Regions from separate parts of the Pseudescherichia sp. genome, predicted to be linked through region 1. Evidence: predicted binding sites of a transcription regulator. Region 1 holds the regulator's gene; the other holds the start of a gene.
The links. Region 1 encodes PhoB, which activates phosphate uptake and scavenging genes when phosphate is short. Its sites were predicted from a motif close to CTGTCATAAAACTGNCNNAT; they were not measured.
Positions count from the first base shown of each region.

Region 1 (4,375 bases):
AAAAAAGCAGCAACCGCAGAAAAGCAGGCGCTGTGCTGAATGGTGCAAAGCTAACAGGCCGCATTTTGCGGCCTGTGGAAAGTTATACTGACAGCAACAGCGCTACTCACTGGATTTGGCAATGAGCCTTTCCGGCAGCGTGAAGCTAAATCGGGTGCCTTTGCCCGGCTCGCTGGTGATTTCCAGACGGCTGTCGTGGTGGTTGACCGCATGCTTAACGATCGCCAGCCCTAACCCGCTGCCGCCCGTCTGGCGGGATCGTGCCTTATCGACGCGGTAGAAACGCTCGGTGAGGCGTGGAATATGCTCGGCGGCGATGCCCGGCCCGTTATCCTCAACGCTGAACTCTACGCCGCTCGCGACCCGCTGCCAGCTGACGATAATATGCGTTGCGGGCGGGGTATGGTTTACCGCGTTATAGACCAGGTTAGAGATAGCACTGCGCATCTGCTCATCGCTGCCCAGCACCTTCAGGGAATTATCGACATGAAACTCAATGGTCTGCCGCTGCTGGCTCAGGGTCTGCGCTTCACGCTCAACAACCCGCAGCATCATCGGCACATCAATGACCTCATTCGGGGTATGAATCGGCGAGGCCTCAATTTTTGACAGGGTGAGCAGCTGTTTTACCAGGCCCTCCATGCGGGATGTCTGCTCACGCATCGTGTGCAGCGCCTTTTCCCGCGTCGCGCCGGACAGGGTCTGCTCCTGCATCATCTCCAGGTAGCCCTGCAGTACCGTCAGCGGCGTACGCAGCTCATGGCTGACGTTGGCAAAGAAGTTGCGTCGTGCCCCCTCCAGCTGGTGCATCTGGGTCACGTCGCGAGCGACCATCAGCAGCTGTTGCTCGCTGTAGGGCATGACGCGGATCTCCAGGTGACGGCCGTTGTTCAGCACGAGGTTGAGCGGTTTTGCGAAGGCCTGCTGCTTGAGGTACTGGGTGAACTCGGGGTAGCGCAGCAGGTTAAGGATATTTTGGCCGTTATCGTCCGGCCAGCGCAGCCCCAGCAGCTGCTGAGCAAGGCCGTTACACCAGAAGATCACCCCCTCTTCGGTGGTGAGCACCACCGCATCCGGCAGCGACTCTGCCCCGCTGCGAAAGCGTTTGATCAGGCTGCCCAGCTCGCGGCGGCGCTTTTTATTACGCAGCTGCATCTGGTGCAGGCCGTAGAGCAGCGGCTCCCAGCTGCCGTGCCCGGGAGGCGGCGTCATGCTGCGGTCAACCCACAGCCACCAGGAGAGCTGAAGCAGATTCCAGAAGTGCCAGATCAGTAATCCGGTAACCGAGGCCAGCAGAAACCACGGCAGATAGCCAAACATTGCGCCAAGCACCAGCGCCGGGATACAGCTTAAAAACAGCTCTAAGACCAGCCTTTTCCATGACAGCCGTTCCAGCACGCGTCACACTCCAGTCAATGATTAGAAACGAGTCGAAAAACGGTAACCCGTGCCGCGAACGGTCTGCACCATACGATCGTGACCGCTCAGCTCCAGCGCTTTACGCAGGCGACGAATATGCACGTCCACCGTGCGGTCCTCAACGTAGACGTTGGTTCCCCAGACGTGGTTCAGCAGCTGCTCGCGGCTGTAGACGCGCTCCGGATGGGTCATAAAGAAGTGTAGGAGCTTAAACTCCGTCGGCCCCATGTCGAGCGGGTTCTCGCCGGTCATGACCCGGTGAGAGGTGGGATCAAGGCTCAGGCCCTGCATCTCAATCACCTCTTCTACCGCCATCGGCGAAATACGGCGCATCACGGCTTTAATACGCGCCACCAGCTCCTTCGGCGAGAAGGGTTTGGTGATGTAATCGTCCGCGCCGGTCTCCAGACCGCGGACGCGATCTTCCTCTTCGCCGCGCGCGGTGAGCATCATAACAGGAATGTCCCGGGTCATGTTTTCACGTTTCAGGTGCTTGATAAACTGAATCCCCGAGCCGCCGGGCAGCATCCAGTCGAGCAGGATGAGATCGGGCCACGGCTCGTTGAGCTGATTCACCGCACTGTCATAATCTTCCGCTTCAACAGGCTGAAAGCCGTTTTGCTCGAGTACGAAGCAGACCATCTCCCGAATGGGGGCCTCATCCTCTACGACCAGAATACGTCTCGCCATGATTTGCCCTATATAGTTGTAATCAATATGTTGCGTCGCATTATGCGTCAGATTTATGACAGATTTATGAAAAGCGTGAAGGCAGTATGAACCTGAAAGCGTGCAGATGACACCCGGAAGACGATCGTCGCTTTCCCGCTGTGCCTAAACGTTTATAATCCGCCTTACGCTTTTTTGCCACGGAATAGATATGCGCATCCTTCACACCTCGGACTGGCACCTCGGCCAAAACTTTTACAGCAAGAGCCGGGCCGCTGAGCATGCCGCCTTTCTTGACTGGCTGCTGGAGACAGCGCAGGCCCAGCAGGTCGATGCGATTATCGTTGCTGGCGATATCTTTGATACCGGTGCGCCCCCCAGCTATGCTCGCGAGCTCTACTACCGCTTTGTGGTTCAACTCCAGCAGACCGGCTGTCACCTGGTGGTACTGGCAGGCAACCACGATTCGGTCGCTACCCTGAACGAATCGCGGGAGATCCTGGCCTTTCTGCATACCACCGTTGTAGCGGCAGCGGGCTGTGCGCCGTTCATGCTTAACCATCGCGACGGCACGCCGGGCGCGGTTTTCTGCCCGGTGCCGTTTTTACGTCCGCGCGACATCGTTACCAGCCAGGCGGGGCTCTCCGGCAGCGAGAAGCAGCAGCATCTGCTGGCGGCGATCACCGACTACTACCATCAGCAGTACCAGCAGGCCTGCGCCCTGCGCGGCGAGGCGACGCTGCCGATTATCGCCAGCGGCCACCTGACCACCGTCGGCGCCAGCAAAAGCGACGCGGTGCGCGACATCTACATTGGTACCCTGGACGCCTTCCCGGCGCAAAATTTTCCGCCGGTGGACTACATCGCCCTCGGGCACATCCACCGTCCGCAGGTGATTGGCGGTCAGGATCATATCCGCTACTGCGGATCGCCCATTGCCCTTAGCTTCGACGAAACCGGCAAGGCGAAAAGCGTTAATCTGGTGACCTTCACCGACGGCAGGCTGGCGGACATTACGCCCCTCACCGTGCCGGTCACCCAGCAGCTGGCGGTGATCAAAGGCGATCTTGCCGCCATTGGCCAGCAGCTTGCGCAGTGGCGCGAGACTCCCGCATCGCCGCCGGTATGGCTCGATATCGAAATCACCACCGACGACTGGCTGACGGACATGCAGCGCCGTATTCAGGCGATGACCGAGGATCTGCCGGTCGAGGTGCTGCTGGTACGCCGCAGCCGTGAGCAGCGTCAGCGAATGATGGCGGGCGAGCTGCGGGAAACCCTCAGCGAGCTGCGCGTGGAGGAGGTATTCGAGCGCCGACTGGCGCTTGAGGAGCCGGACGAGGCGCAGGGCCAGCGGGTCCGCACCCTCTTTAGCGCCACCGTCGACGAGCTGACCCAGGAGCAAGACGCATGAAAATTCTTACCCTGCGCCTGAAGAACATCAACTCCCTGAAGGGGGAGTGGAAGATCGACTTTACCGCCGAGCCGTTTGCCAGCAACGGCCTGTTTGCCATTACCGGGCCTACCGGCGCGGGAAAAACCACCCTGTTGGATGCCATCTGCCTGGCGCTCTACCACGAGACGCCGCGCCTGAGTAACGTGTCGCAGTCGCAGAATGACCTGATGACCCGCGACACCGCCGAGTGCCTGGCGGAGGTGGAGTTTGAGGTAAAAGGCGTAGCCTACCGCGCCTTCTGGAGTCAGAACCGCGCCCGCAGCCAGGCCGGGGGTAATCTTCAGGTCCCTCGCGTCGAGCTGGCGCTCTGCGCCGACGGCAAAATTCTCGCCGACAAGGTGAAAGACAAGCTGGAGCTGACCGCCACCCTCACCGGGCTGGACTACGGCCGCTTCACCCGCTCGATGCTGCTCTCCCAGGGGCAGTTTGCCGCCTTCCTGAACGCCAAACCGAAAGAGCGAGCCGAGCTGCTGGAGGAGCTGACCGGCACCGAGATCTACGGTCAGATCTCGGCGAGGGTATTTGAAAAACACAAGGCGGCGCGCAGCGAGCTGGAGCAGCGTCAGGCCCAGGCCGAAGGCATTCAGCTGCTGAGCGCCGAGCAGGCCCAGACGCTGAATGAAAGTTTGCAGGTGCTTACTGACCAGGAGCAGACGCTGGTCGCTACCCAGCAGCGCGAACAGGCCCTGCTTCACTGGCTGACGCGCGGCCAGGAACTCAATGCCGAAGCCGTTCGGGCGCAGACGACGCTGACGACCGCCCAGCAGGCGCTGGAGAGCGCTCGCCCGCAGCTGGCGGCGCTGGAACAGGCCCGCCCCGCCCAGCAGCTGC
Region 1 is NZ_DAMBWA010000008.1:160,353-164,727, forward strand. Features, by position in the region: gene phoR (phosphate regulon sensor histidine kinase PhoR) at 103-1,398, opposite strand; gene phoB (phosphate response regulator transcription factor PhoB) at 1,420-2,109, opposite strand; gene sbcD (exonuclease subunit SbcD) at 2,300-3,502, shown strand; gene sbcC (exonuclease subunit SbcC) at 3,499-4,375, shown strand, end outside.

Region 2 (4,375 bases), on a different contig from region 1:
AGCGCTCAACGTCACCGGGTTGATGGCCGCCAGGGGTCAAATTACGAAACCCCTGGGGCGTATGGTGAGTCAGGGCCGAATTATACCAGGGATTTTTCCATGCCATCTCTCGCCCCCTTTTTCACTGCCGCTAGCGCTCAGCCACCAGGCGGATAAAATCGTCGCCGTCGGTTTGCACTTTTGCCCCAGCTTTCGCTTCCGGCTCGGCTTTCTCCGGCGCATTGGCATCACAAAGGCGACGCAGCAGCGCATTCTGTCGCTTTTGCTGATCCAGCAGCGCTTCAAGCAGTTCGATCTGCTCGTTAGCGCGGGAGCTGACCCGGTTAACAAAGAACCACAGCACCAGCCCAACGACCAGTACCACCAGAGAGATGACCAGGGACACAAGATTAAACGCGCCCGAATTCAGTACTTCGTTCATTACACTACCTCAATGTTGACGCGCTATCTTACCACTGGCATTAAGGAAGGGAATGTCTCTAAGCAAAAATGCCGCTACCAGGGGATAAATTTATTGATAACGCAAATACCACTGAAAAACTGTACGTCCTGATCGCACATCACATTGAGCATTTGGGTCCAGAGCATCAGGCAAATTACCAGAATGGCAATCACAAGCAGCCCCCGAAACTTTCTCACTCTTCTCTCCGAATCAACGTTTTATGCAGACAGGTTACTCCCGGGATATTAAACCGGAGCTAACTGTAACGCTATCTGACCGTTGAGGAAACCGCTGTGAAGGGAAATAGAGATGAAAACGCCGCGTCTGGCGCGGCGTTTACTATCAGAACGGGTAGTCGTTGTAGCCCATCTGCTCAGAGATCTTACGCGCTGCGGTATGCAGCATCTCAACATACTCATGCAGTCGCTCTTCAGAGAAGCGCAGCGTTGGGAAGGAGATGCTCAGGCCAGCGATCACGACGCCAAAGCGATCAAAGACCGGTACGCCGATGCAGCGCAGCCCCTCTTCCTGCTCTTCGTTATCTTCCCCATAGCCCTGTTCGCGGACCGTATCCAGGACCGGCAGCAGATCGTCAGTCGTGGTAATGGTGCGATCGGTGCTGCGCTTGTACTCAACGCCCTCAAGGATCTGTTTAACTTCCTCACGATCGCGCCAGGCCAGCAGTACTTTACCAATGGCGGTGCTGTAGAGTGGGTTGCGGCGGCCGATGCGGGAGTACATGCGCAGATTGTACATGGAGTCGATTTTATGGATGTAGACGATGCTGTCTTCATCCAGCGCGCCAAGGTGCACCGTCTCTTTAGTCAGGCGCGACAGCTCACGCATCTGGATATCAGCGCTGCGAATTAAATCAACGTTTTGCAGCGCGCGCGCGCCGAGTTCAAAGAGCTTGAGCGTCAGGGAGTACTTCTCCGACTCGCCCTCCTGAGCCACGTAGCCAAGAGATTTCATCGTCTGCAAAAAGCGGTAGACGGTGCTTTTTGACATCATCACACGCTGCGACAGTTCAGTAATGCCAATTTCCCGCTCTTCCCCGAGCGCCTGCAGAATGCCAAAGACCTTCAATACTGAAGAGACAGAATCTGGCTGCTTGTCCAAATCTGCGATTGCCATTAATCACCTCATCGCGAGTGTTTTATAAAATTTAGAATAGGTTTTTATTATAATTTCGTCGCGGGTCGGCCGCAATGCCAGTTTGTTAACTTCGTTACAAATCTGCGATATAAAAAGGCGGTTAGACTGGTAGAATCGTTACCACGATAATAATTTCAGCATAAACACATAATTACTATGAATAAACCCTTTACCGATGGCCTGCCGATACCGCAGCGCTACGGGGCAATACTGACCATCATCATTGGCATTGCAATGGCGGTGCTCGATGGCGTTATTACCAACGTGGCGCTGCCAACTATCGCCAGCGATCTGCATGTCTCCCCAGCGAGCTCGATCTGGGTTGTTAACGCCTATCAGATTGCCATTGTTATCTCTCTGCTCTCCTTTGCATTTTTGGGAGATATGTTTGGCTATCGGCGGGTTTATCAGTGCGGGCTGGCGTTCTTTACCGCCACCTCATTTCTCTGCGCCCTCTCCGACTCGCTCACCATGCTGACCCTGGCCCGTATCGCGCAGGGCTTTGGCGGCGCAGCGCTGATGAGCGTCAATACGGCGCTGATTCGCCTTATCTATCCTCAGCGCAGCCTGGGCCGGGGGATGGGCATCAACTCGTTTGTCGTGGCGGTCTCCTCTGCGGCTGGCCCTACCATCGCCGCAGCGATCCTGGCCGTAGGATCGTGGCAGTGGCTGTTTCTGATTAACGTACCGTTGGGGATTATCTCTCTGCTGCTGGCGATGCGCTATCTGCCCGCTAACCCACCGCGTCGCAGCACCACACGCTTCGATCTGCCCAGTGCAGTGATGAACGCCCTCACCTTTGGCCTGCTGATCCTGGCGCTTGGGGGCTTTGCGCAGGGGCAATCCCTGACGCTTATCGCTGTGGAAGGGGTTGCCATGCTGGTCATCGGCTATCTCTTTATACGTCGCCAGCTGGGGCTCCCGGTGCCGCTGCTGCCGGTGGATCTGCTGCGCATTCCGCTGTTTTCACTCTCCATTTGCACTTCAATCTGCTCATTCTGCGCCCAGATGCTGGCCCTGGTCTCGCTGCCCTTCTTCTTGCAAACCGTGCTGGGCCGCAGTGAAGTAGAGGCCGGTCTGCTTTTGACTCCGTGGCCGCTGGCCACAATGGTCATGGCACCGCTGGCGGGGTACCTGATTGAGCGGGTGCACGCCGGGCTGTTGGGCGCGGTGGGGCTCGCGGTAATGGCTGCCGGGTTGCTGGCGCTGGCGCTTTTGCCCGCCGCGCCGTCAGATATCGATATCATCTGGCGGATGATGCTGTGCGGCGCAGGCTTTGGGCTATTTCAGTCGCCCAATAACCACACCATTATCACCGCCGCCCCTCGCCAGCGCAGCGGCGGAGCCAGCGGCATGCTGGGCACCGCGCGCCTCCTCGGCCAGAGCATCGGGGCCGCACTGGTGGCGCTGATGTTTAATCTTTTTACCGATCACGCGACGCACGTTGCCCTGCTCTTCGCTGCCGTGCTGGCCGCCATCGCCGCTGCCGTCAGTGGACTGCGGATGACGCAGAAACCGCAGGCATAAAAAAAGCGCGTCATTTGACGCGCTTTTTATTACAACTGCTGGTGTTACTTAAGGTACTCACCGCTGCGCAGGGCTTCAATACGCTTATCCAGCGGCGGGTGGCTCATAAACAGCTCGCTCAGGGATTTTGATTTCCCGTTGATGCAGAAGGCCATCATCGTGCTAGCCTCCTGCGGCTCGTAGCTGGTTTTCAGACGCTGCAGAGCAGCAATCATCTTCTCGCGGCCCACCAGCTTGGCTGAACCGGCATCGGCATGAAATTCGCGATGACGGGAGAACCACATAGTGATAATGCTTGCCAGAATACCAAACACCAGCTCCAGCACCATCGACACGGCAAAGTAGATCAGCGGGTTGCCGTTGCTCTCTTCGCCCTCGTCGCGATTGCCACCCATAAAACCGGCGGCGATCTGCGCCAGAATACGCGAGATAAAGATAACAAAGGTGTTCACCACGCCCTGGATCAGGGTCATGGTCACCATGTCACCGTTCGCGATGTGGCTGATCTCGTGGGCAATAACCGCTTCAGCTTCGTCACGGCTCATGTTCTGCAACAGACCGGTACTCACCGCAACCAGCGACGCATCACGCCGTGCGCCGGTAGCAAAGGCGTTAATGTCCGGGGCGTGATAGATAGCAACCTGCGGCATCGCGATGCCCGCCTGCTGCGACTGCTGCGCCACGGTGTTCATCAGCCAGCGCTCCATATCGTTGCGCGGCTGCTCAATGACTTCCCCTCCGACCGACTTCAGGGCCATCCACTTCGACATTAACAGCGAAACGAACGAGCCGCCAAAACCAAACAGCAGCGCCATGATCAACAAGCCCTGAACGCTGCTCGACTGAATACCCGTCAGGCTGAGCACCAGCCCGAAGACCAGCATGACCGCCAGGTTCGTTAACAGGAAGAGCGCGATCCGCATCATAATTTTCTTTTAACCTCAACTTAACAAAACGCACTATGCGACTACCCACATCGTATGGGTATATTGACTATTTTCAAGCATAACCCGCGCGTAAGTTACCAGAAAGACACAACTTTACATTTTGACGCGGCAGGCTTACGCCGCGATACGCTTGTTAAAAAAACAGGCACAATCTCTTGTGCCTGTTGGGGTTTACTGTGCCTTAGCGGGCTGCGCTGGCGGACTCTCTTTCTCGATATGCGCCAGGTCGAGTGCTATATGCACTGTCTCATCGAGATAGGGATCCGGCTCCTGATAATCCTTCGGCAGATCCTCGAGCTTCTTC
Region 2 is NZ_DAMBWA010000001.1:62,845-67,219, forward strand. Features, by position in the region: gene RTX96_RS00300 (MBL fold metallo-hydrolase) at 1-106, opposite strand, end outside; gene RTX96_RS00305 (YebO family protein) at 131-421, opposite strand; gene mgrB (PhoP/PhoQ regulator MgrB) at 496-639, opposite strand; gene kdgR (DNA-binding transcriptional regulator KdgR) at 785-1,576, opposite strand; gene RTX96_RS00320 (MFS transporter) at 1,754-3,124, shown strand; gene htpX (protease HtpX) at 3,169-4,050, opposite strand; gene prc (carboxy terminal-processing peptidase) at 4,243-4,375, opposite strand, start outside.
Region 2: kdgR (DNA-binding transcriptional regulator KdgR) is a predicted target of PhoB. The motif match lies at 1,668-1,687, and genes of this name have one in related genera.